DNA from 3 places in the Bacillus sp. Marseille-P3661 genome. Region 1 is predicted to be linked to each of the others. Evidence: predicted binding sites of a transcription regulator. Region 1 holds the regulator's gene; each other region holds the start of a gene.
The links. The regulator LexA, encoded in region 1, represses DNA repair genes until DNA is damaged. The targets are predictions, from matches to a motif close to CGAACATATGTTCG.
Positions count from the first base shown of each region.

Region 2: a site for LexA is predicted at 7,225-7,238, ahead of ruvA (Holliday junction branch migration protein RuvA). Genes of this name have one in related genera too.
Region 3: a site for LexA is predicted at 4,121-4,134, ahead of uvrB (excinuclease ABC subunit UvrB). Genes of this name have one in related genera too.

Region 1 is NZ_LT965954.1:35,092-45,493, reverse strand. It holds gene C1724_RS11145 (methionine gamma-lyase family protein) at 1-396, shown strand, start outside; gene C1724_RS11140 (MerR family transcriptional regulator) at 570-971, shown strand; gene glnA (type I glutamate--ammonia ligase) at 1,037-2,371, shown strand; gene C1724_RS11130 (YolD-like family protein) at 2,444-2,794, opposite strand; gene C1724_RS11125 (hypothetical protein) at 2,933-3,145, shown strand; gene lexA (transcriptional repressor LexA) at 3,858-4,481, opposite strand; gene C1724_RS11115 (DUF896 domain-containing protein) at 4,656-4,898, shown strand; gene tkt (transketolase) at 5,050-7,059, shown strand; gene sirA (sporulation inhibitor of replication protein SirA) at 7,240-7,689, shown strand; gene C1724_RS11100 (YneF family protein) at 7,778-7,993, shown strand; gene mnmH (tRNA 2-selenouridine(34) synthase MnmH) at 8,157-9,227, shown strand; gene C1724_RS11090 (cytochrome c biogenesis CcdA family protein) at 9,502-10,209, shown strand.
Region 2 is NZ_LT965953.1:879,142-889,543, reverse strand. It holds gene spoVB (stage V sporulation protein B) at 1-1,428, shown strand, start outside; gene C1724_RS04010 (DUF421 domain-containing protein) at 1,500-2,156, opposite strand; gene C1724_RS04005 (TIGR04086 family membrane protein) at 2,324-2,704, shown strand; gene yajC (preprotein translocase subunit YajC) at 2,761-3,024, opposite strand; gene tgt (tRNA guanosine(34) transglycosylase Tgt) at 3,176-4,315, opposite strand; gene queA (tRNA preQ1(34) S-adenosylmethionine ribosyltransferase-isomerase QueA) at 4,330-5,358, opposite strand; gene C1724_RS03985 (DUF2905 domain-containing protein) at 5,379-5,570, opposite strand; gene ruvB (Holliday junction branch migration DNA helicase RuvB) at 5,572-6,573, opposite strand; gene ruvA (Holliday junction branch migration protein RuvA) at 6,590-7,204, opposite strand; gene C1724_RS03970 (intercompartmental signaling factor BofC) at 7,365-7,937, opposite strand; gene C1724_RS03965 (YhcN/YlaJ family sporulation lipoprotein) at 8,221-8,871, opposite strand; gene C1724_RS03960 (TRM11 family SAM-dependent methyltransferase) at 9,057-10,004, opposite strand; gene safA (SafA/ExsA family spore coat assembly protein) at 10,279-10,402, opposite strand, start outside.
Region 3 is NZ_LT965953.1:213,028-223,429, forward strand. It holds gene dctP (TRAP transporter substrate-binding protein DctP) at 1,205-2,266, shown strand; gene C1724_RS00955 (HD-GYP domain-containing protein) at 2,309-3,289, opposite strand; gene C1724_RS00960 (DUF2198 family protein) at 3,723-3,950, shown strand; gene uvrB (excinuclease ABC subunit UvrB) at 4,190-6,187, shown strand; gene uvrA (excinuclease ABC subunit UvrA) at 6,269-9,142, shown strand; gene C1724_RS00975 (DUF4870 domain-containing protein) at 9,538-9,846, shown strand; gene C1724_RS00980 (DUF4097 family beta strand repeat-containing protein) at 9,940-10,402, shown strand, end outside.

The DNA of each region.
Region 1 (10,402 bases):
AAAGGTGCTATTTTTACATCTGCATTTTTAAGTAAACTAGGTTTTGTTACATACCCTGGCTGGAATCAAACAAGGACGGATCTTGTACAATCCGTTCAATTTAATAATAGAGAAATGATGATTGCTTTCTGTCAAGCGATTCAATATGCTTCACCTGTTAACTCGCATGTTAAACCAATGCCAAGCTATATGCCAGGTTATGAAGATGATGTAATCATGGCTGCTGGTACCTTCATTCAAGGAGCTAGTATTGAATTAACTGCAGATGGACCAATGCGCCCACCTTATGAAGTTTATGTTCAGGGAGGTCTTACCTATGAACATGTAAAAATTGCAATCATAACTGCTGTCAAGCATTTGCATGAAAATGGGCTCGTTCAATTATCAGACCAGTAAAATCAGCTGTCAGTTGTTGTCGAGTTAAGTAATAAAGCGTACTAAAAACTTTTTAGTGAAATCCATGTTAAATTACATAACATCATATTGACACTAAACTTAACAAATAGTAATATAATAAATAGATAGACAAATATAAAAAATCTAAATAGTTTACGGAAGGGGGAAAGGTTTTGGGTGACAATATTCGTCGCACTATGCCATTATTCCCGATTGGGATCGTCAAACAACTTACCGAGTTGTCAGCACGACAAATCCGTTATTATGAAGAAAATGAATTAATTAACCCGGCGAGAACGGAAGGGAATCGCAGAATGTTTTCTTTTAACGATGTTGATCGTTTGCTAGAGATAAAGAAGTTAATTGAACAAGGTGTCAATTTAGCCGGTATTAAACAGATTTTTTCAGTGCAAACTGAACAAGTATTTCGCGAACAAACTGAACCGGTTAGTGACGTCAAACAAGAACTTTCAGATGCTGAATTACGACGTTTGTTGCGGAAGGAATTAATCGATGCCGGAAGGTTTAATAAAACATCTGCGCGTCAAGGTGATTTATCAAGGTTTTTCCATTAATTTTCGTTTCTACTTTTAATTTATAATAGAAAAAACATTTAAAGAATTGGGGAGGACTAACAGCTATGGCAAAATACTCAAAAGAAGATATTAAACAAATGGCAAAAGAACAAAACGTAAGATTCATTCGCTTGCAATTTACCGATTTATTAGGAATTATTAAAAACGTAGAAATTCCAATCGGTCAATTAGATAAAGCGCTAAACAATCAAATGATGTTCGATGGTTCTTCTATCGAAGGATTTGTACGTATCGAAGAATCAGACATGTATTTATATCCTGATTTAGATACATGGGTTGTTTTCCCTTGGACTGCTGAAAAGGGTAAAGTTGCTCGTTTAATTTGTGATATTTACAATACTGATGGAACTCCATTTGCTGGTGACCCTCGTGGTAACTTAAAGCGTCAGCTTAAGCGTATGGAAGAATTGGGCTTTACTTCATTTAACTTAGGGCCAGAACCAGAGTTCTTTTTGTTCAAAGTAGATGAAAAAGGCGAACCATCACTTGAATTAAACGATAAAGGTGGTTACTTTGATTTAGCGCCAACTGACCTTGGTGAAAACTGTCGTCGTGATATCGTGTTAGAGCTCGAAGAAATGGGCTTTGACATTGAAGCGTCTCACCACGAGGTAGCACCCGGTCAGCACGAAATTGATTTCAAATATGCTGACGTAGTTAAAGCTGCCGATGATATTCAAACATTTAAGCTTGTAGTAAAAACAATTGCTCGTAAGCATGGTTTGCATGCTACATTTATGCCGAAACCTTTATTTGGCATTAGTGGTTCTGGTATGCACTGTAATGTTTCACTATTCAGAGGTTCGGAAAATTCATTTTTTGATCCAGATGGACCGCTGCAATTAAGTGAAATAGCATACCAATTTATTGCTGGTATAATGAAACACGCAGAATCATTTACTGCAATTTGCAACCCAACAGTTAACTCATATAAACGTCTTGTTCCTGGTTATGAGGCACCTTGCTATGTGGCATGGTCTGCGAAAAATAGAAGTCCGTTAGTTCGTATTCCATCTGCTAGGGGATTAAGTACACGTGTTGAGGTTCGTAGTGTAGACCCTGCTGCAAACCCATACTTAGCATTATCAGTAATCCTTGCTGCTGGTTTAGATGGAATTGAAAATAAACTAGTTGCTCCAAAAGCTGTAGATCGTAACATTTATGTGATGAACAAGCAAGAACGACTAGAGCATGGTATAACTGATCTACCGGCAACATTAGCTGTTGCACTGGATAAGCTTAAATCAAATGAGGTAATAATGGCTGCTCTTGGTGAACATATTGCTGAACATTTTATTGAAGCAAAAGAAATCGAGTGGGATATGTTCCGTACAACTGTACATCCTTGGGAAAGAGAACAATATATGTCAGTTTATTAATAAGGGAAAAACCTTGATACATTTAGTATCAAGGTTTTTTTGGTTGATGTTTTAAGTACTATGTCAAAGCTATCAATCTAAAGATTGGGAGCTTTTGTGGACTTTAATGTTTGTAACTGCATCAAATTTAATATGAGAAATTTTTTTAGCAGTATCTTCTATTTTAATTTCTTGGCTATTTGTATTGACTGATTGAATAATTCCTACAGATGTATTTATATAGCCGTTGGCATAATAAGAAAGAGTCACTTCCAAATTAAAATTCAGCGCTTCCATCAACTGAAGATTAATCTCTTCAAGCTCTTGTTCATCTAAGAGTGGTTTGGTAACCTTCTGATCGCTTTGCCATATGTCTCTCAATACTTGAGTATGTTCGGGTAACATCATAGCAGTCCATTTCATTGTACCACGATCTTTAATCATGATATAGCCTCCTTTAAATGATAAAAAATATAAAATTGCTGAGCAGTGTGGTTATGATTTATAAGAACAAATATTCTCGTTTATATTGATATTAAAACACATGTTCGCATATAATGTAAAGAAAGGAGGCGTATTAAAATGTTAAAAATTTTAAAGAACGCTTTAAAAGATCATACGCTAGTTGAAATAATCTATGTGACCAAAAATGGAGTTATTTCCCAAAGGATAATATATGTAAAGGCAATTACTGAAAACAACATTAAATCTTTTTGCTATCTTAGAAAGCGAATAAGAATATTTAAAATAGAAAATATTTTAGCAGTGCTGCCTTATCAAAAAAAGGTATGTTAGATAAGGAATCAAATCTTTATAGTAGTTTTACTGCAAATATTTGATGAAAATAAGCGACATAAATAAAAACCGAGGGAGGTGAATAACTAACGGTTTACTTGTGAGGTGCAAAACGGTAAATCGTAGACCGAATCAAATTAGCAAATCACATGAACCTCACAGTAAAAAGGGATTAGAGATGCAATATCTCTAATCCCTTTTTACTTTTCATTTTTCCCCGAAACCACCCGTAAGTTGTCCAATTTCATTAGATGCCAAAGCGAGTTTGATATATAAGCGGAGAAATTTCGCTTAATTAGGAAATGGCACTGAAAATAGCTTAAATAGACGGAAAGATTCCGCCAATTTACTCGAAAAACGTAAAAATGGGTACCTTTGCTTTGCTTAATCGGAAAATCTCCGCTTATATACCCCAAACCAAGCTCTATCCTGCTGTTTAACCGAAAAATCTCCGCTTATTATTACTAACTCTGGTTACTCAATTATAATCTACATACTAAATCTCAAAATCAAGCACCCTCCAATATTTATTTCATACCCTGTGATTTACAGACGATAAGTTATTAAAATTCGCCAAAATGTTTATAAATCAATAAAAAACGCACTGTGAATTATAAAGTGAATTCAAGTGCGCTTTCCTATGTGTTTTACAATGTTTGCACCTCTGAAGTAAACCTATTAGGTGAATAACTCTCTCGGTTTATGTTAAATATTATAGTAAATTTCTATATAATCCGATTACTTTTCCTAAAATGGTAACGTTTTGAAGAATAATTGGCTCCATGCTTGAGTTCTCTGGCTGAAGTCGAATGTAGTCCTTTTCTTTAAAGAACCGCTTAACTGTTGCTTCATCGTCCTCTGTCATTGCTACAACAATATCGCCATTAGTGGCTGTTTGCTGTTGACGTACGATCACCATATCCCCATCCAAAATACCTGCTTCGATCATGCTTTCGCCTTCAATTATCAAGATAAACACATTTCCATCAGAGGGTATTAATCGATCTGGCAGAGGTATATAATCTTCAACGTTTTCTATTGCAGTGATAGGAATTCCGGCTGTTACTTTTCCGATAACCGGGACATTTATAGTTTCACTTTTGGGAATACTATCAGTATCATCATTCGTTAATATTTCGATTGCACGAGGTTTAGTTGGGTCTCTCCTAATCAGCCCTTTTTTTTCAAGTCTAGCTAAATGACCATGAACAGTCGAACTTGAAGCTAAGCCAACCGCTTCACCAATTTCCCGAACAGAAGGTGGATAGCCCTTTAGTTGTACTTGTTGTTTAATAAATTCTAGGATATCGTTTTGCCGCTTGGAGATTTTTGTCATAGTTACACCTCAATTTTGTTTTCCATATATTAATAGAATTATATCAAAATTGGTAAGTATTCGCAAACATAAGTTCGAAAATCTATTTGAAATGATTGAGACAATAGCTTTTCTGGACATATTTAAGAAATTATAGTAAAAATAGTGGAGGATTAAAGAAAGGGAGGCATTGAATTGTTATCAAAGGATAAGATAAGTAGAATTAACACTTTATCAAAAAAGGCAAAACTGGAAGGGTTAACAGCTGAAGAAACAGCGGAACAAAAAGAATTAAGAGAGGAATATATTAAAACGTTTCGTAAATCTATGGAAAATACTTTACATTCAGTTAAAGTAATAGACCCAGAAGGAAAAGATGTAACACCTAAAAAGTTAAAAGAAAGTAAAAATAGAAAAAATAATCCATTGGTACATTAATTTTCCTATTAACTAGCGTAATTTATAAAATAAAAAGGTATAATAGGTAGGGAAAGTTTGAGCCAATTTGACAAATTTTATTTAATAGTTGTACAAATTGTTTTTCCATCTTATTATGGACAGGAATATAAAAAAAGAAAGGATGAAGTGAATGTCACTTTCAATCGAACAATTGTCGATTAGCTCGATTCGTACATTATCAATAGATGCGATCGAAAAAGCTAACTCAGGGCATCCTGGTATGCCGATGGGCGCTGCACCAATGGCGTATAAACTATGGACTAATTTTATGAATCACAATCCTAGTAATCCAAAATGGTTTAATCGGGACCGATTTGTGTTATCAGCTGGACACGGTTCAATGTTATTATATAGTCTATTACATTTAACTGGTTATGATGTTTCAATCGAGGATCTAAAAGGTTTCCGTCAGTGGGGAAGTAAAACACCAGGTCACCCTGAATATGGGCATACTCCAGGGGTGGAGGCAACTACGGGTCCTCTAGGTCAAGGTGTTGCAACTGCAGTCGGGATGGCGATGGCAGAAAGACATTTAGCAGGTAAATATAATAAAGATGATTTTGAACTTATTAATCATTATACATATAGTATTTGTGGAGACGGAGATTTAATGGAAGGTGTATCAGCAGAATCAGCTTCACTTGCAGGTCATCTTAAATTAGGTCGCTTAGTTATTTTATATGATTCAAATGACATATCTTTAGACGGAGATTTAAATCGCTCGTTTTCTGAAGATGTCATTAAACGCTACGAAGCGTATGGTTGGCAAGTACTTCGAGTAGAAGATGGGAATGATCTAGATGAAATAGCAAGTGCACTTGATGCAGCGCGAAACGATTTAGAGCGCCCGACATTAATTGAGGTAAAAACAACTATTGGTTTCGGCTCACCAAACAAAGGCGGTAAATCTGCTTCACACGGTGCGCCATTAGGGGCTGATGAAACGAAATTAGTAAAAGAAGCCTATAAATGGACTTTCGCTGAAGACTTCCATGTTCCTGCAGAAGTATATGAGCACTTTGAAAAAGAAGTGAAACAAAAAGGTCAACAGCTTGAAGAACAATGGAATAGCTTATTTACTCAATATAAACAAGCTCATCCTGAGTTGGGAACAGAACTTCAAACGGCAATTGATGGACTATTACCTGAAGGATGGGAGCAAAGTTTACCAACTTATCAAGTTGGAAAAGATAAGCCTGCTAGCAGAGATTCATCTGGCCAAGCTATTAACGCAATTGCTCAAGCAGTTCCAAGCTTTTTCGGTGGTTCAGCTGACTTAGCAAGTTCAAATAAAACAATGATGAAAGATCAAGGTGATTTTTCTTCTAGCAATTATAGCGGCCGCAATATCTGGTTTGGTGTTCGTGAATTTGCAATGGGTGCAGCCTTAAACGGACTTGCTTTGCATGGTGGGCTAAAAGTTTTCGGTGCTACATTCTTTGTATTCTCTGATTACTTGCGACCAGCAATCCGTCTCGCAGCATTAATGAACTTACCAGTTACGTATGTATTTACACATGACAGTATTGCTGTCGGTGAAGATGGTCCAACGCATGAGCCGGTTGAACAGTTAGCTGCATTGCGTGCGATGCCGAATCTATCTGTTATTCGTCCAGCTGATGGAAATGAAACAGTGGCAGCATGGAGAGTTGCGTTAGAAAGTGAAAACAAACCTACAGCTTTAGTTCTTTCTCGTCAAGGTCTTCCTACAATTGAAGGAACAGACCAACATGCGTATGAAGGCGTGAAAAAAGGTGCGTATGTGGTAAGTAAAGCTAGTAAGGATACGCCAGATGCTATTATTCTTGCTTCAGGTTCAGAGGTCAATTTGGGAATAGAGGCGCAAGCTATTCTTCAAAAAGAAGGCATCGCTGTATCTGTAGTAAGTATGCCGGCATGGGATCGTTTCGAAGAACAAACGCAAGAATACAAAGAAAGTGTTCTTCCAAAAGCAGTTAAAAAGAGAGTAGCGGTTGAAATGGGCTCATCACTCGGTTGGAATCGTTATGCTGGGGATGAAGGTACAATAATTGCTATCGATACATTTGGAGCGTCTGCACCTGGAGAAAAAATCATGCAGGAGTATGGTTTTACTGTTGAGAATGTTGTTGCTAAGGTAAAAGCAGTGCTTCAAAAATAATTTAGATAATGTAGTAGCTCCTCTTATTAATATTAATGTAAGGGGAGTTTCTTTCTACTTTAAATATGTAATAAAGCTGTAAATCGACAAAACTAGTGGAATCTTTCACCAGTAGATGACAATCATTTCCTTCTATTTAGGCTATACTTTACTAGAAAAGGTAGAGTAGGAGGAATGACGATGAGAAGCTATCATATTCATCTACTTACAGAGGAAGTAGCTTACGACTATTTTGGCAAAGAATTGCTGATTTTTAATTTGTTTTTAGAAAATAGACAGACAGCTAATGAATGTCTTATTCCTATATTAACGAATCAAATTAACTACATTACCAATCCAATTTCGATCATAGAAATCAATCGGTTTATTGAAAAAAGTTTGAATATAAAGCCTTTATATGAACAAGATAAGATCCAATTTACTTATAAAATTCGAACAAAACGCTCACAGTCTATGGCTAAATTAGAAGTATATGACCAATATTTATTACTTTCGTCCGAAGGTAGCTATGAAGCGGAAACGGCTTTTTTTGAAACACTTCGAAAATATAGTCCTTACTTTTTAGCAATGGATTTTGAACATGGACGTTTTGGTTGGCTAAATCCGATCAAGCAAAGACAATATGTTTAATTGTGGGATTGTGTCTAAAACTATTGTATATTAGAATCGGTTTTAGTAAACTGTAGTTTAGGACAACCATGAGGAGGAAAGTGTTTTTATGTGGACTTATATTTTAGTTGGTTTAGTGGCATTACTCGCAGGTGTAGCAATTGGCTTTTTTGTTGCTAGAAAATATATGGAAAATTATTTAAAAAATAATCCACCTATTAATGAACAAATGTTAAAGGTAATGATGATGCAAATGGGTCAGAAACCTTCTCAAAAGAAAATAAATCAAATGATGTCACAGATGAATAAACTACAAAAAAAGTAATAAAAGCATTAACGAAAAGGGCGCTCATTATTGAGTGTCCTTTTCATATTAAGGCTATTATCTAGATTGGTGCATTATGCCATTTTTTGATCATTTGCTTAACGTGCGCGAGGGGCATATAATATATAGTTAGGAATAAGAAGAAAGATAAGGGATGACGATTATGTTGTTAAGCATACCAACTATTTCAATAGAAGATGCTCTAAATGAAAATACTTTTTATATTGATGTTCGCTCACCAAAAGAATTTGATGAGTTTCATATTACTGGGGCAATAAATATTCCTCTATTTACAAATGAGGAAAGAGCAAAAATCGGTACAACCTACAAGCAAATAAGTCAGGAAAAAGCAATCGAATTAGGTGTTGAGATTCTTTCAAAGAAACTTCCTGATTTTTATCATAAATATAAAGAATGTGCGGAGATGAATAAAGAAAAAACGATTGTAGTGTATTGTTGGAGAGGTGGAATGAGAAGCAGAAGTATAGTCTCGATTATGGCAGCTATCGGAATACCGTTATTTCAATTGTTAAATGGTATTAGAAGCTACCGCCAGCTAATTGCTGCTGATCTAGAAAGATTGGGATCTGAGGAGAAGCCTTACATTGTGCTAGAAGGTCTTACAGGAACAAGAAAGACTGATATCTTACAGGCACTTGAATCAGAAGGTTATCCAGTTATTGATCTAGAAAGGCTTGCAGGACATCGTGGTTCCACATTTGGAGCAATTGGATTGAAACCTCGTTCACAAAAGGAATTTGAAAAAGGACTGTGGGAAAGACTATCTGAGCTAAAAGAATTTCCTTATTATATTATTGAGGCTGAAAGTAAAAGGATTGGGAAAGTCATTTTGCCCGACTTTATTTTAAAGGGAAAAGATCGTGGAGTTAGAATTCACATTAATGCATCAATTGAAAGTAGAGCAAAAGCTATTTGTGAGACTTATCAATTCGAGAAAAACTTTGCTGAAACATTAGAAGCGATGGCCGTTCTTAAAAAACGTATACCGCCTACTATAGTTGAGTATTTATATTCGGAATTGGAAAAAAAGAATTTTTCCGAGTTTGTTAGGATACTATTGGAAGAATATTACGATCCAAGGTATTCCTACGCAGCAAATAAACTTGATACACCTGTAAATTATGTTTATACGGATGATTTGAATGATGGGATTAATGTAGTGAAAGCTAAAATAAATGAATTAGTGAAATACAATGGACTGCTAACTATTTAGTTGGCAGTTTTTTTGATTTCTATATAGTCGATGGCAGGTTCAATTCTGCGTCTCTTAAGTTGGATTCGGTTACGCTAGAAAAGTCGAATTTCTGAAAATAAGTACTTTTGATATTGTATTTTTGGGGTAAGGGAAATATGCAACTTCTGCTTTAATTTAGTCTTATCGTTCTGAAAATTGTCACAAAATGTTGATTAAATTATTATGATTTTAGGAACTGATTTGATAGAATAAGAAAGGAATGAAGACTTTTTACCATCTAGGAGTTGTTTTTATGGCAGATGTGAACATATTTTTAGCCTTTGGTGCAGGGTTTTTATCATTTATTTCACCTTGTTGCTTACCTTTGTATCCTGCTTTTCTATCTTACATAACTGGTGTATCAGTTGCAGATCTAAAAGCAGAAAATGCAATACTACAAAGAAGAGCAATGCTGCATACACTGTTCTTTCTAATTGGCTTTTCAAGCATATTTATTATGTTAGGTATGTCGACCTCGTTTATCGGCCGTTTCTTTTTGCAATATAATGACTTAATCCGGCAGGTTGGTGCCATTTTAATTGTCTTTTTTGGTTTTGTTATTGTAGGTGTATTAAAGCCTGAATTTTTGATGAAAGATCATAAGTTGACTTTTAAAAATCGACCATCCGGTTTTATTGGCTCAATTATCATTGGAATGGGATTCGCTGCTGGTTGGACACCTTGTACTGGTCCGATTTTAGCGGCAGTATTGGCATTAAGTGTATCGAACCCAGGATCTGGTATGATGTATATGATTGCATATACATTAGGCTTTGCAATTCCATTTTTTATTATGACATTTTTTATTGGAAAAATGTCATGGATTAAGAAATATAATGTTAAAATCATTAAAATTGGTGGCTATCTTATGATTGTTATGGGGATCTTTCTTTTCTTTGACTGGATGACAAAAATCACTGCATATTTAATTAATCTTTTTGGTGGGTTTACAGGGTTTTAAATTGGAATTCTAATTTCATATATACTATAATATTAAGGGATTTCTATAGTTTGAGATTTTTAATACTTACTTAGTAAATAAACGTGGTGCAGCGCTTTATTAGCGCTGCATACCTGTCTAAAAGGTAAAAATTATTAATAGTAAATATATATTTGAAGTTTGTCGATAGTAAGTTGAAATGCTTTTCGTGCCG
Region 2 (10,402 bases), on a different contig from region 1:
ACAATCACCTTAACCCAAATGGGATTGCCTGTCGCTATTTCCAAGCTCGTTGCGGAGGCAGACACGAATGGCGATCGAACCAAAATAAAAAAAATCCTTGTTGTTTCTTTATCTATTACTGGAGTATTAAGTATTATTTTTACAACAGGATTAATACTGTTTGCTCCATTTATCTCGAATACATTATTAACTGATTCAAGAGCCTATTACCCATTAATTGCAATTTCGCCAATTGTACCGATTGTAGCATTGTCATCTGTATTAAGAGGCTATTTTCAAGGCTTACAAAACATGCGCCCTGCTGCGTACTCACAAGTAATAGAACAAATTGTTCGAATTTGTTTAGTTGCTGTCATGACCAAAGCACTACTTCCATATGGAGTTGAATTTGCAGCTGCAGGAGCTATTGCTTCCGCTGTGCTTGGAGAGCTCGCATCACTCATTTATGTATTTGCAATGTTCAAAATGAAAAAACGAATTCGAATTAGAAAAAAGTTCTTCATACAAATTAAGTCAGGTAAACAAACATTAGGAGAACTATTAACAATTGCTTTACCAACAACAGGGAGCCGTTTAATCGGCTCACTCTCATATTTCTTTGAGCCTATCGTAGTTTCCCAAAGCTTAGCCATTGCGGGCGTTACAACTGTTATGGCCACCAAGCAATATGGAGAATTGACGGGTTATGTAATTCCCTTATTATTATTACCATCGTTTGTAACGACTTCATTATCAGTTTCCCTAGTTCCAGCGATAAGTGAAGCGGCTGCAAAAGGGAAAACGTTAGTGATCGAACACCGTCTACAACAAGCAATGCGTTTAGCGTTAGTCACTGGCGGACTTTCAGTTGTTGTACTTTATGTATTTGCTTCCCCTATTATGGAACTCATGTATAATTCTAGTAAATCAGCTGTCTTTGTACAATTAATGGCACCTTTTTTCATTTTTTCTTATTTCCAAGGGCCATTGCAAGCAACATTACAGGCCCTTAATTTAGCAAGAGCAGCTATGATTAATAGCTTAATTGGAGCGTTTGTAAAAATTACAGCAATATTTATTTTTGCATCCCGTCCTGAGCTTGGAATAATGGGTGTAGCATTAGCGATTATTCTCGGTATACTCTTAGTAACTCTACTACATTTTGCAACAGTAGTAAAAACAATTAGCTATACTTTTTATGTAAAAGACTATATTAAAAGTTTATTTACAATGATAATTTCCGGCTCTATTGGTGCGTTAGCATTTAAATATTTATTATTTAACTTACCGTTATCATATCGAACACTACTTGCCATTATCATAACAACAATTATTTACATTCTAATGCTGATATTATTAAAATTGGTTCATAAACGAGAAATCAGTCGAATTCCTATTATAGGACCAAAACTAGCAGCACTTATTCCTGGTTCAACTACCATAAAATAAATTTTTCCTAAACTATAAAATAACACCTCTTAATTGGTACTTTCTTAACCAAAAGAGGTGTTTTTGAATTATTATTCGTTTTTTAAATTAACAAACAGCGTACCGTCATCATTCATAGAACAATACATAATTTTTTTAACATCCTTATATCCAAGTTTTCTTAGCTCTTGACGCAACCATAAGTTTGTTTTATTCATTCGTTGTAGCTGATCTTCCTGAATAATTCCATCTTTTATTAAAGGAAGTGGTACGTTATAAACATGGTTTATTGTATTGTATTTACTTTTTTCAAAGACAGATAATTTACCTGAGGGTTCTAAGATTGCAAATTCTACATCGGCTACACTTCTAATATCTTTTTCTCTTAGTTGAACGAGGAGATCATCCATATTATATCTTTGCTTCTTCATTTCCTGTTTATCGATTTCACCTTGATCAATGAGAATTGATGGTTTTCCATCAATCACATCCCGAAATTTCTCACTTTTTAATGAGATGAATGCCAACAATATTTGAATGGAACATAAAATTGTCATTGGAATAATTGTTAATACTAGCGGTTTAGAAGGGTCTTCGATAGCTATTGCAGCCATCTCGGCTATCATCATAAACACAACAAGATCTAATAAACTTAATTCCCCTATCTCTCTTTTACCCATTATTCTAAAAATGAGGATAATTAGCATATAGAGAAATAACGTTCGCAAAACAATTGTAAGAACTTCCATGTTGGTCCTCGCTCCTTGTATGCGCATGTAAGTTTAGTTTTAACCAATAGTTCATCTAACATGAAACGAAGGTTTTTCCAATTTTTAATTCTAAATGCAGATGGTACGGAATAAGTTACTAGTAAGGGTTCGTACAACCTCTTAAGACTGTATAAAGGGGGCTCAATATGTCAACAAAGAATTCATTTATGGCCATGCTGTACGGAGTTATCACAATATTTATCATTGTCCTATCAACCAGTATTATGTTATCACTGCTGTTACGTTTTACATCAATTCAAGAAACTGCGTTGACTTGGCCAATTATGGCATTATCATTTTTAGCCTTGTTTATTGGTGGTTTCGTTTCTGGGGGAAAAGGCAAACAGAAGGGCTGGCTAATTGGTGCAGGAACAGGTTTATTATTTTCTCTTTTAGTCTTTTTAGTTCAGTTTTTAGGATACCAAGCAAGCTTCTCAATTCAGCAATTATTATATCATAGCAGTTATATTCTAGTTGCTATCATCGGCGGTGTTCTTGGTGTAAATACTGCCGGTAGAAGAGCTTAATAGTCTCTACAAAGGGAAAAAACGGATATTTCAATATGAAATATCCGTTTTCTTTCTTAGTCTTTATTCAGTACTTCTCTTACTGCATTACGGTCATAAGTCAAACGAGAGCCATCGCCGCATTTGATTACAATCTTGTCCTCATCAAGAGAATCAATGATTCCGTGTAAACCACCAATCGTTACAATCTTGTCATTTTTTTGCAAATTAGACTGCATCGTTTGAACTGCTCTTTGCTTTTTTTGCTGTGGACGAATAAGCAAGAAATAAAAAATTGCAAACATCGCCACTAACGGTAATACCTGATAAATTACATCCATAGTAATCCTCCTTTATAGCTTGTCTATGTATTTTTTAAACATATTCTAAAACCATCGAAAATATTCCATTTTGATGATAAATGCCTACTAAAGACAGTTATAAGTTCGGGAAACAAAGTAGTTCTATACAGTATAAAAACGACTTTTGTTATTAGAAGTTTTTGGCATCCGGACGATTAAATCCATAACGCTCAAAAAATTCTTCCCTAAAGTCTCCAAGACGGTCTTCTCGGATGGCTTGTCGAACCTGCTCCATTAATTTTAACAGAAAATATAAATTATGATAAGTAGTAAGTCTTATTCCAAACGTTTCGTCACATCTTATTAGATGACGAATATAGGCTCTGGTGTAATTTTTACATACTTTACAATCACAATTTGGGTCAAGCGGTGTAAAATCGCGGGCGTATTTTGCGTTACGAACTACAAGCCGTCCTTCACTTGTCATACACGTCCCGTTTCTAGCAATTCTAGTTGGCAATACACAGTCAAACATATCGACACCGCGGATTGCACCGTCAATCAAGGAATCTGGTGATCCTACTCCCATTAAATAACGCGGTTTATTGGTTGGCAACCATGGTGTCGTAAATTCTAGCACACGATTCATAACATCCTTTGGTTCACCAACAGAAAGTCCGCCAATTGCATAGCCAGGAAAATCCATTGAGATTAAGTCATTGGCACTTTGTTTTCTTAACTCTTCATATTCCCCACCTTGAACAATTCCAAACAAACCTTGTCTATCTGGATTTTGATGTGCTTGGAGACATCGTTCAGCCCATCGACTTGTACGCTCAACTGAATTTTTCATATAGTCGGGTTCAGCTGGATAAGGTGGGCATTCATCAAATGCCATCATAATATCTGAGCCCAGGGCATTTTGTATTTGCATAGCTTTTTCAGGAGAAAGAAATAATTTTTCTCCGCTCAAATGATTACGGAAATGAACACCCTCCTCCTTTATATCACGAAGTTTACTTAAGCTAAATACCTGAAAACCTCCAGAGTCCGTTAAAATAGATCCATTCCAATTCATAAAAGAGTGCAGACCTCCTGCCTCTTCTACAATATCCTCACCAGGTCGTAACCATAAATGATATGTATTGCTTAAAATAATGCCAGCGCCCATTTCAGCCAATTCATCTGGACTCATTGTCTTAACGGTTGCAAGTGTTCCCACTGGCATAAAAACAGGTGTTTCAAATGTACTATGTGGTGTGGTAACACGACCTAGTCTAGCCCCTGTTTGTTTACAAGTCTTTATTAATTCATAGCGAATTGCTGTCAATAGTAGTTCCCCTTTCAAATAATTAACATAGCATCCCCAAAACTAAAGAAACGGTATTTTTGATTAACAGCTTCTTCATATGCTTTAAGGATTTGTTCACGACCAGCTAAAGCACTTATTAGCATCATCAGAGTTGACTTAGGAAGATGAAAATTCGTTAACATTCCATCAATTGCCTTAAACTCATAGCCTGGATAAATAAAAATGTTCGTCCATCCAGATGTTTCTGCAAATTTTCCATTATACTCATTAGCTATAGTTTCTAAAGTTCTCGTGGAGGTTGTTCCAACTGAAACAATTTTTCCGTTTTTTTCTTTTACTTTGTTTAGAAGAGTAGCTGTCTCTTTTGTCATATGATAATACTCGCTGTGCATTTCATGTTCTTCAACTGAGTCTGCGCTAACTGGACGGAATGTACCTAAGCCTACATGAAGAGTAATAAATGTAACATGTACACCTTTTTCGCGAATCTCGTCTAGAAATTCTTCCGTAAAATGTAATCCAGCAGTTGGGGCTGCAGCTGAACCTCTTTCTCTCGCGAAAACAGTTTGATAGCGATCACGGTCGTCTAATTGTTCTTTTATGTATGGGGGTAGTGGCATTTCTCCAAGCGTTTCTAGTACTTCATAAAAAATACCATCATATTTAAATTCAAAATGGCGGCCTCCATGTTCACTTGTTTCCACGCACACTGCTTTTAATCGACCATCTCCAAAGCTAACAATTGTCCCTTCCTGTACTCGTTTTGCAGGTTTAACAAGTGTTTCCCAGCGGTCCCCTTCTAGCTGCTTTAATAACAGAACCTCAATTTTGGCACCTGTTTCTTCTTTAATACCAAATAGTCTAGCTGGTAACACTCGTGTATCATTTAAAACAAGTGCATCACCGGGACTTAAGTAATGAATAATATTTTTAAACTGCTCATGATTGTATACACCTGTTTTGCGATCTACAACCATTAATCTTGAAGCTGTTCGTTCCTCAAGTGGCGTTTGAGCGATTAATTCCTCTGGTAAGTCAAAATCAAATAAATCAACCTTCATATTTAACTCCTTCACTATAGTTATCGAAAGCGGCCAATAAAATAAAATACTAAAGATAGTACAATGCTAACTACGATGGAGGTTACAATGGGAAAGAAAAAGGTTACATTACCTTTTTTATATACTATATCTCCCGGTAAACGGCCTACAAACTGCCAAAGCAAACCCACAACGATTAAAACTATCCCGGCAATTATTAAAAGTTTACCCATCTTACTTTTTAGGCACCTCCAACTGAAAATGCTCATAGACCAATGGCGTCACAATTCTTCCTCTAGGTGTTCGTTGTAAGAATCCAATTTGCAGTAAGTATGGTTCATATACTTCCTCAATTGTATGTGATTCTTCCCCCACTGTTGCAGCGATTGTATCCAAACCAACAGGTCCACCCATAAATTTTTCAATAATACTTAACAATAGTTTATGATCAATATGGTCCAAACCAAGACGATCAACTTGAAGCATTTCCAATGAGTTCGAAGCCAATACTGCCGTAATTGTACCATTACCACGCACTTGTGCAAAATCGCGTACTCTTCTTAAGAGACGATTCGCAATCCTCGGGGTACCTCGTGATCGTCTAGCAATCTCGTCAGCCGCTAATGAATCAATTTCTAAGTTAAAAATTTCAGCTGTTCGATTGACAATATTTCTTAATTCCTCGACTTTATAATATTCTAAACGGCTTAATACGCCAAATCGGTCTCGTAGAGGTGCTGTCAGCGAACCAGCTCTTGTTGTTGCTCCCACTAAAGTAAACGGAGGTAAATCCAATCGAACGGACCGAGCTCCTGGACCCTTGCCAATAACAATATCAATACAGAAGTCTTCAAGTGCAGAATATAAAACTTCCTCCACACTTCTTTGTAAACGATGGATTTCGTCTATGAATAATACATCGCCTGGCTCTAACGAGGTCAGAATGGCAGCCAAATCTCCTGGCCGTTCAATTGCAGGGCCTGATGTCGTTCTCATTTGGACGCCCATTTCATTTGAAATAATCGCAGCAAGTGTGGTTTTACCTAACCCAGGTGGCCCATAAAGCAAAACATGATCCAGTGATTCCTGTCTCAATTTAGCTGCTTCAATAAAGATCTTCAAATTTTCTTTTACTTTTTCTTGACCAATATATTGATCTAAAAGTTTGGGCCTCAGACTTTGTTCAAACGAATCCTCATCCATTACATATTCACTTGAAACGATCCGTTCATCCATTGAAACTTCCTCCTTCCTACCTCAATAATAACTGCAATGCTTTCTTAATATATTGATCTGTTGAAAGCTGTTCTTCCTTTGTTAGAACAGGTTTAATTTTATTTATTTCTTTCTCAGCGTAACCTAGAACTTTTAATGCCTCAAATGCCTCTTCTAATTCAATGGCATGTTTAGTAGATGGTTCCATATGTTCCTCATGCGTAAATAGATTTGGCATTAAGTCTGGTAATACATCGTTTAGTTTCCCTTTTAAATCAAGGATAATTTGGCGAGCTGTTTTTTTACCAACACCCGGAAACTTAACTAAAAATTTTTCATCTTCATCCTCAATCGCCTGTACAACCTGACTCGGCTGGCCTGATGCAATGATTGCTAATGCACCCTTTGGGCCAATGCCAGAGACATTAAGCAGCTTTATAAACAACATTTTTTCCTCTCTTGTTTGAAAGCCATACAGTGCAATTAAATCTTCTCTAACATATTGATGTGTATAGATCCTGACATCTTTATTTAAGTCTTTCTGAAAAATATATGGATTTGGCGTAAATATTTGATAGCCTACACCAGATACATCAATAACAATATACTCTGGGCTGATATAATCAACATTACCATTAACAAATTCAATCAAAAGAATTCTCTCCCTAACTGCGAACGTGTATTTCTATTTACTTAACCATTTTATCATATTTTCTTTATACATATTACATATGAAGTAAGAAAAGGGCCAGACTTATTATTATAAGTAACTGACCCTTCGTTGTATATATACACTTAAATAGTAAGACAATTTATTGGGTCGAAAGACTTTTAAAGCTTTCGATTACTTCTTGATATCGATCCTTTGAGACTACAGGTATACCTTGCTTTAATTCCTCCTGTTGGCGACTTTCTAATTTACTAACATCAATTTGGAAAAACGATTGGATTACTTCCTCAGAACCTGGTTTTCCTTTATATATTGTGAGGATACCTTCTTGTGAGATTCCAAAATAACCATCAGCCTTGAGAAGAGGTGATATATCATTTACATTTCGTTTAAAGACCATTTCCCCTTCACTTTGATCAACAAGCTGCCAATCTTCATACTGTGCCCAGAAATCCTCCATGGACCAAATTGTTTCCTGAACCGTTTCCTCGCTCACCGCTCCATCCAAATAATATCGTTTTAATATAATATTTACGGTAAGAGGTCCGGTTACCTCCATCGCCTCATTCTGCAATACTGTATTATTCTGATCTAATTCCCCTTCATTTTTTTCAGCAGCGGTTGGAAAAATTACGAGCGCAACTGAAATCCCGCCTACCAATAATGAGCCTATAATAAATTTAATTACATTGGCCTTTTGAAATAAAGGAGTCATGATCTCGTCACCTCATTTTTAATTAAAAGTTTATGCAAATATTAGGCAAAATAACTTCAATTATGCCACCATTAGTATTCTCTCCAGCAAATAGTATTTTTATCCAAAGAGTTTTGTTTCTTTCTTAGAATAGAAAAAGTTATTCATGGATTAAAGAGTTTATTGTGTACAGTACTCTTCTGACACATCCATCCATGATAATTCTGCATACATTCATCAAATTTAGGCCAAAACAATACAAAAAAAAACATGATGGGCGCTCCCATCATGTTTTAATACAGAGTTATTTGTCAATAAGCATATCAGACAAATCAGTATCTACATTTCGGTTGTTGTTGGTTCCATTATTAAGAGAACGAACTCGTTCTACAATACCTTCATCCGTTACAACTCTGACTTTCCGTCCATTTGACATCCCTTCAGCAATACGACGAACTTCACGCTCAACATTGGTATCATTATTATCGTTTGTATCGATTGCTACTAATACGGTTCTTCCATCAATAACGGTAGCTACATCCTTCACATTCCTAACATGCTCAATACGGTCTGCAATGTGCTGAGCAATAACATGATCATGTAGGGTGTTATAGGAGCTTGTTGGCATTCCGTTTATCGTTGTATTATACTGCCCATGGAAATTCGTATCATTATGTCCGTACGTTCCCCTTTGTGAAACAGCTTCCCCATCTTCCATACTATCTCCCATGCGGTGTCCAACGTTCAAGGCATCAACCTGGTCAAACATTTCTTGATCATTAAAGCCACGATCATTTATATTTGTAAAGGCCCCATCCCGGTCATTATTTGCATATCCTACCTGCGTCACAGGACTATCATTATCCATAATATCCTGTGCGTTATCATTCACACCACATCCAACTAATCCACCTAAAACCATTGCTGCTGAAATGGAAGCAACAAATTTATTCATTTTAAAAGCCCCCTTGCACAACAGTGGATTTTGAGTATTTTTGCATACTCATTACTATGTTGGCATCCGGAGACCTATTTTACACAATAATATATTGGTAATAATTCCGTTAAAAAAGCCGTTCAGTATACATTCGTTTATGCTGTGTTTTAAATATTATTTTCAACACACCATTCAAAGAAAATTTACTCACAAACAAGAATTTGCCTTGAAAATCTTCCTTTTGTTACCTCGCATCGATCTACAATTTGAAACCCTGCTGAATGAATGATACTGTCAATTTCCTCGATTGTGATGATGACCATTTTATTTGAAAATCGGCGAGCACTTTTTATCATTTCAAGTTGATCTTCATGAGTGATAACAGAGCAAAGATTATATGGCATATCAATGATTGCTACATCATATTGCCCTGTTACATCTCGAACATCCATTAACCTAACTTTTCCATTTAAACCAAAAAAACTAATATTTTCGCGTGCACCTTTCATTACAAGTGGGTTATTATCACTGCCAACAATATTTATCCCCATCGATAAGGCCTCGACTAGAACTGTCCCAATACCACAGCATGGATCAATGGCCTGTATTCCATGTGGGTCAGGAATAGCAATATTTACAATAGCTCTTGCAACACGCGTACTTAGTGCAGTTGAATATTGGTGTGGCTTTTTTTGATGCAAATACCATATGCTTTTACTTTCAACATAAGATCCGAATACCCACTCCCCGTCTACCATTATAATTGCATATAAAATCTCGGGATTATAGAGATCGGCTAAACCAGGAATTACTTTACCAATGTTACGTTCGATGCTCCGCCTTTCTTCATAGGCGATGTTTCTTTCACTATGCTTAAATACCTTCACTTTATAAGGAGCCTTTACTATCGGCATATTTTTTAGTTTTTCAATTAAATATTCTATCGTTTCACCTTTATAGATGATTTCAATTCTTTCTTTTATAAATGGACTTCTGCTTGGATCTATTTTTAATGGGCTCTGGATTATATTTTTTTCAGTATCTACTCCAAAGAGCCTTCGTCTTTCTAATTGACATAACGAGCGTTCTTCCTCATGACAAACATATGTATATATATAATTAGTTTGATCTAGACTTAAATGATTCCCCAACTTATCCAACTCCTTTTACTTTACAATCATATACGATAGTTGTTTCACTCACCATAGTGTTTCCTTTCCCAGTCTGAATTAGCGTTTGGGGCTTCGACTCCTTGCTTTTACATTTATTTGTACGAATCCGCGATAAATCGGACTCTACTTAGTTTTACTATGCTTTTTCGTATACAAAGTAAATTAAAGCCAAAAAGACCAAATCATTGGCGATTTGGTCTCTTTAAATATGTGTTTGGACAACAACTGTAAGTTATTGTTGTTTGTTTACATATTACCAGTCTGCATTTTCATCTTCGTCATCATCATCGTCATCTCTAAAAGGAGTGTATCCTTGGTTAGGAAATTGCGATGTTGGGTATAGTCCAAAAGGTGCAGAAGTTTGTGGATACGGTGTA
Region 3 (10,402 bases), on a different contig from region 1:
CATGTTTCACAAGTTTGCCGGACATTGAATCCGTTATTTCAACTATTAGCCCCAGTTTTCGATGAAATTAATGAAAATAACGCACTATATGTCCGGTAAATCGCCAAGAATAGCAGTTTTGGGGTGAATAGGGGACTATATGTCCGCACAATTCCTCCGGCGTTTTTTTCCGGACATTTAGACCGTTATTCAGCTAAAAACAGCATGTTTCACGCGTTTACCGGACATATGATCCGTTATTCCAGCTTTTAGCCCCAGTTTTCGTTGAAATTAATGAAAATAACGTACTATATGTCCGGTAAATCACCAAGAATAGCAGTTTTGGGGTGAATAAGGGACTATATGTCCGCACAATTCTTCCGGAGTTTTTTTTCGGACATAAAGGCCGTTATTCAACTAAAAGCAGCTTGTTTCACGCGGTTACCGGACATTTGATCCTTTATAGCAACAATTAACCACGTTTTTTATTGAGTTTAATGAAAATAACGTACTATATGTCCGGCAAATCGCCAGAAACAGCAGTTTTGGTGTGAATAGGGGACTATATGTCCGCTTAATACTCGTAGCGACTATTATCCGGACATCCCGGCCGTTATTCAACTAAAAACAGCACGTTTCACACGTTTACCGGACATTTGATCCTTTATAGCAACAATTAACCACGTTTTTTATTGAGTTTAATAAAAATAACGTACTATATGTCCGGCAAATCGCCAGAAACAGCAGTTTTGGGGTGAATAAGGGACTATATGTCCGCTTACTCCCCCCAAGCGACTATTGCCGGACATTTGATCCCTTATAGCAACTATTAACCACGTTTTTCATTGAATTTAATGAAAATAACGTACTATATGTCAGGTAAATTCCCAAAAATAGCAGTTTTGATGTGAATAAGATACTCTATGTCCGCTTAATAATCATATTGATCCAGTAAAAATAATTAGCTGGAATTTTATTGAAATTATTATTTGTCAAAAGTTTTTCCAAATTAACTGTCCATTTCAAAAAATTATTCTTTTTCTAAAATTACTTATAAAATTCTATTTAATTATTAAAAAATATAAAAAAAACAAAATATTTGATGCAATTCTAGAAAATATAGTTTATACTAAGTAACATCTTAATCACTTACTCGCTTTTAAGCGTTAAAGTAACAAATGATATTATTTTACAAAAGTATATAGAAATAGGGGAGGCAGTTAAAATGAAGGGGAACAAGTTAATTTTGATCCTTGTTGCTGTTGTTGGTCTATTAATGCTAGCAGCATGCGGGGGAAAAGAGGAAGTAGCAGAAGATTCTAATGCTGAAGTGAAATCAGAAACTGCAACGAATGAACAAGCAGAGGAAACAAAAGAAGTTTATAAATTAAAGGTAGGTCATATTTCACCAGATGACCAAGCATATGCGATCGGCTTTAAAGAATATGCAGCGGCGGTAGAAGAAGCTACAAATGGACAAGTTCAATTTGAAATTTTTGGTAATGGAACATTAGGTGGCGAAAGAGAACTTTTAGAAGGTGTACAATTAGGAACATTAGATATGAGTGTTATCACAACTGGTGTTGTAACAAACTTTGTACCTGAAATTTCTGTTATTGAATTTCCGTTTTTATTTAGAGATTTAGACCATGTCTACAAAACATTAGACGGTGAAGTTGGACAAGAACTTTTAGATAAAGTATCTGAGCAAGGATTAAAAGCAATCGCATTCTGGGAAAATGGTCAGCGTCATTTATCAAATAGCAAGCATCCAATTAAAACTCCTGAAGATTTAGATGGTTTAAAGATGCGTACAATTGAAAGTGAGCTACTATTAGACACATATGCTGCATTAGGAACTAATGCAACGCCAATGGCATTCCCAGAAGTATATGGCGGTTTACAACAAGGCGTAATTGATGGATCAGACTTTTCAACTGGTGTATACTGGAGTACAAAAGTTTGGGAACAATCAAAATACTTCTCTGAAGTAGGACTTTACTATGCATCTGCGGTATTAGTTATCAATGATGATCTTTTAAAATCAATGCCTGAAGATATTCAAAAAGTGATCGTTGATCTTGGAAAAGAATACGCTCAAAAGCAACGTCAAATTTCACAAGATTTAGAGGCAGAACAAAAGCAACTTTTACTAGATAACGGAGTAGAAATCATTAATGCGGAAGACCTTGATATTCAAGCATTCCGTGATAAAGTTCAACCTGTATATGAAAAGCATGCTGAGAAGTATGGTTCATACATCGAAAGAATTCAAGCTGTACAATAATTAATAAAAAGGCTGTCCATCTCGTCGAAGGTGGACAGCCTTTTATGTATTTTCAATTAAATAGTTTTCGTTTGTGGAGTTCAAGCTTTTTTCCTCATATAAATTTAAAAATGCATCTGCAACGACGGGGTCAAATTGAGTTCCTTTATTTTTTCGAATTTCCTCAAGTGCACATTTATAATCAAGTTGCTGACGGTAAACGCGTTTGGAAGTCATCGCATCAAAGGTATCCGCAACTGCAACAATTCGTGCTAACAGCGGAATTTGCTGCCCTTTTAATCCTTTTGGATAGCCTTTACCATCATATCGTTCGTGGTGATAGAGAATAATGTCTAATATACCTCTGCTAGAGAAATTAGCCACATGTTTAATCATTTTATAGCCGATGGTAGGATGTGCTTTTATAAAATCGTATTCTTCCGTTGTTAATCTTCCGGGCTTTGTTAGAATAGGCTCGGGTATGCCGATTTTACCGATATCATGCAGCAGCCCGCCAATCCGAATATTGTTGCATATGTCTTCTTTTAAATTCATTTCTTTTGCAATTTCGAACGCATATTTTGCCACGTTTTCTGAATGATGCAATGTATGCGGATCTCTTGAATCTAGAGCATTCACGAGGGCTGTTGTTAATTCAAGCGTATCATTTTTTACTTTTTGGATGTTTTTCATTAGCCCCGCAGAGATAAACGTTATGATTGAATAAGTTAATAACAAGATAAAAAACGAACCAGTTAACATGTTTGGGTTCTGAACAAGTAAAAATCTGCACAGCACAATGAGAGTTGTAAAAAACATTAAAAATAGCGGCGATTTGTTATAAAACCCTGCTCCTAAAAAGATCACGGCGATCACATACAAAATAAATATATTGCTGTTATTTTGAAAAAAAATACTATTTAAAATCACACTTAGCATCCAAAGGATAAAAAAACAATAGCGAAGGTGACCAGGTTTATCAAGATAATTATAAAATTTATGCAAAGCAGGTTCTTTAGAGTAAGTCACTTTATAAACATTCAAGCCATACCACTTCCTCTACTTTAAAATGGTGCCTTAGCCACCTTGAGAAATTTATAGTATATATAGTAAGGATTTGTAAAAAGCTTTGAACATATGCTTTTGAAGTTAATGGTAATGTTCAGCTATCTTTTATAGTAGACTTCATATATTAGTTTGCTCTAAGCAGCTGGTTTTTCATGCAAAGAAAATGCATTCTATTAAACAAACGTTTAATTAAAAATATACTATCTCCTTAAAAAAGCGCAGGAGAGTTGTGTTTTCTTATCAACTAATCAAGAAAGAGCGATAATAATGTCTTTTATTGAGATTTGCTTTATAATAGGCTTTATTGACATGTTAATGTTTAAAAAGATCTTTATTGCAGCAAATTATATAAAGGATTTTTTTGTAATTATTTACAGTGCTTTTGGTACTTGGAAGGGGATTCATATTAATGTCAGAGGTGATCCTTGCGGTTTTGGCTCCATTTTTAATGGTTATTTTTTTAACACGGATTACGTTTAATCAATATGTTAGTGCAATTTTAACGCTAGGAATTATTTTAGCGATATTTAAAGGCTACGAGCAGCCTAATTTAGTGATCATAGCGTGGGTTTTATCACTTGTTGTCGGCTTTTTTGTATCCAATCGGATGAATAAGAAATTTAATAAAAAGTACTAATGAACAAGCATGTGGATCTAGCCGCATGTTTTTTCTGTTTCTCAACCGGTAAGAGTAGATAGCATTATTTTTTAGAGGATTAAAGCATAAGAAGAGAAGGCCTTTAGGTCATCTCCTTGGACATCGTCAATTGCCATTGTAGGCAAATGGCGTGTTTTTTTAAAAATAAACGAATACCCGTTCGTTCATATTAGCAGTTTGTGAAGTAGATGTGATACAATGAATTACAGAATTTGGTGATGAACGGAGGTAGTTTTGTGGACCAACAATTTGATCTTAAATCAAAGTATGAGCCAGGTGGGGATCAGCCTAAAGCGATTGAAAAGCTTGTGAACGGCCTTAAGGAAGGTAAACGATATCAAACGTTGCTTGGTGCAACGGGGACAGGTAAAACATTTACGGTTTCAAATGTGATTCAACAAATTAATAAACCTACACTAATATTAGCTCATAATAAAACGTTAGCAGGACAGCTGTATAGTGAGTTTAAAGAGTTTTTTCCTAACAATGCAGTTGAATATTTTGTCAGTTACTATGATTACTATCAGCCTGAGGCATATGTGCCGCAAACAGATACGTTTATTGAAAAAGATGCAAGCATTAATGATGAAATTGATAAACTCCGCCACTCTGCGACATCATCTTTATTTGAACGGAATGATGTCATTATTGTGGCTAGTGTATCTTGCATATACGGTTTAGGTTCGCCGGAGGAATATCGAGAAATGGTTGTTTCACTTCGCGTCGGTAAGGAAATAGAACGCAACCAGTTATTACGTGATTTAGTGGATATCCAATATAATAGAAATGACATTGATTTTCAGCGTGGGACGTTCCGTGTTCGCGGGGATGTAGTGGAAATTTTTCCGGCATCACGTGATGAGCATTGTATTCGTGTTGAATTTTTTGGTGATGAAATTGATCGAATTCGTGAGGTTGACGCACTGACTGGAGAAATTTTAGGCGATCGTGAACATGTGTCAATCTTTCCGGCATCCCACTTCGTTACACGTGAAGAGAAAATGAAAATTGCGATTGAAAATATTGAAACAGAGTTAGAAGAACGTTTAAAAGAAATGCATGAAAACGGCAAATTGTTGGAGGCACAACGACTTGAGCAGCGAACTCGCTATGACTTAGAAATGATGAGAGAAATGGGTTTTTGCTCAGGAATTGAAAACTACTCTCGTCATTTAACGCTGCGACCAGCGGGTGCAACGCCTTACACACTTTTTGATTATTTTCCAGAAGACTTTTTGTTAATTGTCGATGAGTCACATGTGACGCTCCCTCAGGTTCGCGGCATGTATAACGGCGACCGCGCTCGAAAGCAAGTGCTTGTGGATCATGGCTTTCGGTTACCGTCCGCATTAGATAACCGTCCATTAATGTTTGATGAATTTGAAAAAGTTGTAAAGCAAGCGATTTTTGTTTCAGCTACACCCGGACCTTACGAAATGGAGCATGCTCCAGAAGTAATTGAGCAAATTATTCGTCCAACAGGGTTGCTTGATCCTAATATTGATGTTCGTCCAATTCAAGGCCAAATTGATGACTTAATTGGCGAAATCAATGCTAGAGTTGAACGAAATGAGCGGGTCCTCGTAACGACTCTAACGAAAAAAATGTCAGAGGATTTAACCGATTATTTAAAAGAGCTTGGCATTAAGGTTTCGTACTTACACTCAGAAATTAAAACATTAGAGCGGATTGAAATTATCCGCGATTTACGTTTAGGAAAGTATGATGTGCTCATAGGGATTAACTTATTGCGTGAAGGCTTAGATATTCCGGAAGTGTCGCTTGTCGCCATTTTGGATGCAGATAAAGAAGGTTTCTTACGTTCGGAGCGTTCATTAATTCAAACGATTGGCCGGGCAGCGCGTAATGCGAATGGCCATGTTATTATGTACGCAGATAAAATTACAAATTCAATGCGAATTGCAATGGATGAAACGAAACGTCGCCGGACAATTCAAGAAGAATTTAATGAGAAACATCATATTACACCTAAAACCATTCAAAAAGAAATTCGTGATGTCATTCGCGCGACGATGGCAGCTGAAACGGAAGAAACGTATGATACGCCAACAAAAGCTGCTAAGCTAACGAAGGATGAACGTGTGAAGTTAATTGCTCAGTTCGAAACAGAAATGAAGGAAGCAGCAAGAGCTTTAAACTTCGAGCGTGCTGCCGAGCTGCGTGATTTAATTTTAGAATTGAAGGCTGAAGGATAAAAATGATTAGCGTGTTTTGTTTAAAATAGATTTCGCGCCCAGCAAGGCGCTTGTGCTTTTTTCGGTGGAAAGGAGACAGTTATGTCAGTTAAGAATATCGTTGTAAAAGGTGCTCGGGCACATAATTTAAAAAATATAGATGTGGTCATTCCTAGAGACAAGCTTGTTGTTCTAACAGGTTTGTCAGGTTCCGGGAAGTCATCGCTCGCATTCGATACGATTTATGCAGAAGGCCAACGACGTTATGTCGAATCGCTGTCCGCATATGCTCGTCAGTTTTTAGGGCAAATGGATAAGCCGGATGTTGATGCAATAGAGGGGCTATCACCTGCCATTTCGATTGATCAAAAAACAACGAGCCGTAATCCGCGCTCGACAGTTGGCACGGTAACGGAAGTGTACGATTATTTGCGGCTGCTTTATGCGCGTATTGGCCGTCCTGTTTGTCCTGTGCATGGCATTGAAATAAGCTCGCAAACGATTGAGCAGATGATTGACCGCATTATGGAACTTCCGGAACGTACGAAACTACAAGTATTAGCGCCGATTGTTCGTGGTAAAAAAGGTGAGCATGTTAAGGTTTTTGAGGATATTAAAAAGCAAGGTTATGTGCGTGTCCGCGTTGACGGCGAAATGCATGAAGTGAGTGATGAAATTAAGCTTGAAAAAAATAAGAAACATTCGATCGAGGTTGTGATTGACCGGATTGTGATTAAAGAGGGCGTTGCATCTCGTCTGGCGGATTCATTAGAAACAGCATTACGTTTAGCAGAAGGTACGGTTATTATCGATGTCATTGGCGAAGAAGAATTGCTCTTTAGCGAGCATCATGCCTGCCCGCAATGTGGATTTTCGATAGGTGAACTAGAACCGCGGATGTTTTCGTTTAATAGTCCGTTTGGTGCATGTCCAAGCTGCGACGGTTTAGGAACGAAACTTGAAGTTGATTTAGATTTAGTGATTCCCGATTGGGATAAAACGTTGCATGAACATGCGCTTGCACCATGGGAACCGACAAGCTCACAGTATTATCCTCAGTTGTTAAAATGCGTCTGTGATCATTTCGGAGTCGATATGGAAACTCCGGTCAAAGACATACCGAAACAGCTGCTTGATAAAGTTTTATATGGTAGCGACAGTGAAAAAGTTTACTTCCGTTATGAAAATGATTTTGGACAGGTTCGTGAAAATGAAGTGGAGTTTGAGGGCGTACTTCGCAATGTGGAGCGTCGTTATCGCGAAACATCTTCAGATTATATTCGGGAACAAATGGAGAAGTACATGGGACAAAAAGATTGTCCGACATGTAAAGGCCATCGCTTGAAAAAAGAATCATTAGCTGTGCGAATTGATGGTAAGCATATTGGTGAAATTACAAAGCTATCGATTCAAGAAGCGCATGAATTTTTTTCACAGATCAGTTTAACGGAAAAAGAAATGCAGATCGGACGTCTTATTTTTAGAGAAATTCTGGAGCGCATAGGCTTTTTAGTGAATGTAGGTTTGGACTATTTAACATTAGCTCGTTCAGCTGGAACATTGTCAGGTGGCGAGGCCCAACGAATTCGCTTGGCTACGCAAATTGGTTCACGATTAACGGGTGTGCTTTATATTCTAGATGAACCTTCAATTGGTTTGCATCAGCGTGACAATGATCGTTTGATTGATACGTTAAAAAATATGCGTGATATCGGCAATACGCTAATTGTTGTTGAGCATGATGAAGATACAATGATGGCTGCAGATTATTTGATTGATATTGGTCCTGGTGCAGGTGTTCATGGAGGTGTGATTACTTCCCAAGGTACGCCTGAAGAAGTGATGAATGACCCGAATTCATTGACAGGTCAATATTTGTCTGGTAAAAAGTTCATTCCATTGCCAACTGAACGCCGTAAAAGTGAAGGTCGTATTCTAGAAATTATTAAAGCTAACGAAAATAACTTAAAAAATGTGAGTGTAAAAATTCCGTTAGGGACGTTCGTTTGTGTTACAGGTGTATCTGGTTCTGGAAAAAGTACGCTCGTTAATGAAGTTTTACATAAAACAGTTGCGCAAAAGCTACATGGAGCGAAAGCGAAGCCTGGTGAGCATAAAGAAATTAAAGGCATCGAGGAATTAGATAAAGTGATTGATATTGATCAATCCCCGATTGGCCGAACACCGCGTTCAAATCCTGCTACCTATACAGGGGTATTTGATGATATTCGTGATGTATTTGCGCAAACAAATGAAGCGAAGGTCCGCGGTTATCAAAAAGGGCGCTTTAGCTTTAATGTGAAAGGCGGCCGCTGCGAGGCCTGCCGTGGCGATGGCATTATAAAAATTGAAATGCATTTCCTACCGGATGTATATGTGCCATGTGAAGTATGTCATGGCAAGCGTTACAACCGTGAAACATTAGAGGTTAAGTATAAAGATAAAAATATTTCGGACATTTTAGATATGACGGTCGAAGCTGGCGTTGAATTTTTCGCAAATATCCCGAAAATTAAACGCAAGCTGCAAACAATCGCTGATGTGGGCTTAGGTTATGTTCAGCTTGGACAGCCAGCAACCACATTATCTGGCGGTGAAGCGCAGCGGGTGAAGCTTGCATCTGAACTGCATCGTCGCTCAACCGGCCGCTCGCTTTATATTTTAGATGAACCAACAACCGGCTTACACGTCGATGATATTTCAAGATTATTAAAGGTGCTGCAGCGGTTAGTTGAAAATGGCGACACCGTATTGGTCATCGAGCACAACTTAGACGTGATCAAAGCTGCCGATCATATTATCGATTTAGGTCCTGAAGGTGGGGACAAGGGCGGTACAATTGTTGCCGTTGGGACACCGGAGGAAATATGTGAGGTTGAGGAATCTTATACAGGTAAATACTTAAAGCCTGTTATTGAACGAGATCGGAATAGAATGGAAACTAAACTTCGCGAAATTGAATCCATTTCAAACTAATAAGCGTCAAAAAGGCGGATAACCAAAGCATGGTATTGCATGATTTTCAATGCATTATCATGCTTTTGTTGTGTATATGGAATTTTCGGCAAGTGGCAAGAGCAAAGTTCCAAGTACAGTTTCAAGTACAAAGCGCCAAGTGCCTGTATTGCCAAGTGCCTGTCACTTGTCGAATTCGACAAAATTCGGGAAGTGCCTGTCACCTGGCACTTGGTTAACCATGCTCTACGTCTTGAGACGTATTTTGAAGTTTGTGTGAAACGTCTTGTGCATTTACTCGTATATAAGTATATAGAGAAGTTAAGATACTAAAGATGGTTGTTTATATACAGAAATCATCAAGCTACCATAAATGTAGTTTAGTATTCGATCATATATATAAGGAGTGGGTTGGTGTGAATACCGATCGGTTAATTTCTTCATTATGTTATTTTAGTATTTTCTTTGCGGGGTTTATTTTACCGGTAGTGATTTATTTTATCGTTGATAGTTCAGAAATTAAAGAGCATGCGAAGAAAGCATTTTTATCCCATTTAATACCGCTAATTACAATTCCGTTTATTGTGATTCCATGGTTGTTTACGGGTGTTGAGCCTACATTGTTTGCAATAAGTGGGATCGCTGCTTTCTTACTAATTGGGGCTATTAATTTAATTGTTCTGATTTGGAATGTTTATAAAGGTGTTAAAGTGTTAATTGATTAATCAAACGTTTGTTTAAATTTACTTATATGTGATATCAAAAGAATTACAAACTGCCCGTCATAAACGAGAAAAATAATTAAAGGGGAATGTAAAATGATTGAAGAGCGTAAACGTATATTAAAAATGGTAGAGGAAGGCAAGCTGACTGCAGAAGAAGCAATTATGCTGCTAGAAAAATTAGAGAGTCCAAAAACAGAATCGAAACAAACAGCTACAAATCCTTCAACTTTTGTAAAATACGACTCGAATTACAAGGACTATAAACAAAGTTATAAAAACTCAGGATTTAAAGAAAAATTTTCAGGATTTTTTGAAAGTGCATTTAAAAAGATTAAAGAAGTTGATTTGGATTTTAATTTTGGACCACATCATGAAGTAAATCATATTTTTCAACATCGGGATATTATTTTATCCAATCTGAATGTGGACATTTCAAATGGTGAAATCGAATTAAAGCCGTGGGATGAACAGGAGGTTCGGATTGAATGTCGAGCTAAAGTTTACAAAGCTGAATCCCATGAAGAGGCGAAAAATGAATTTCTCAAGCAAGTCCAAT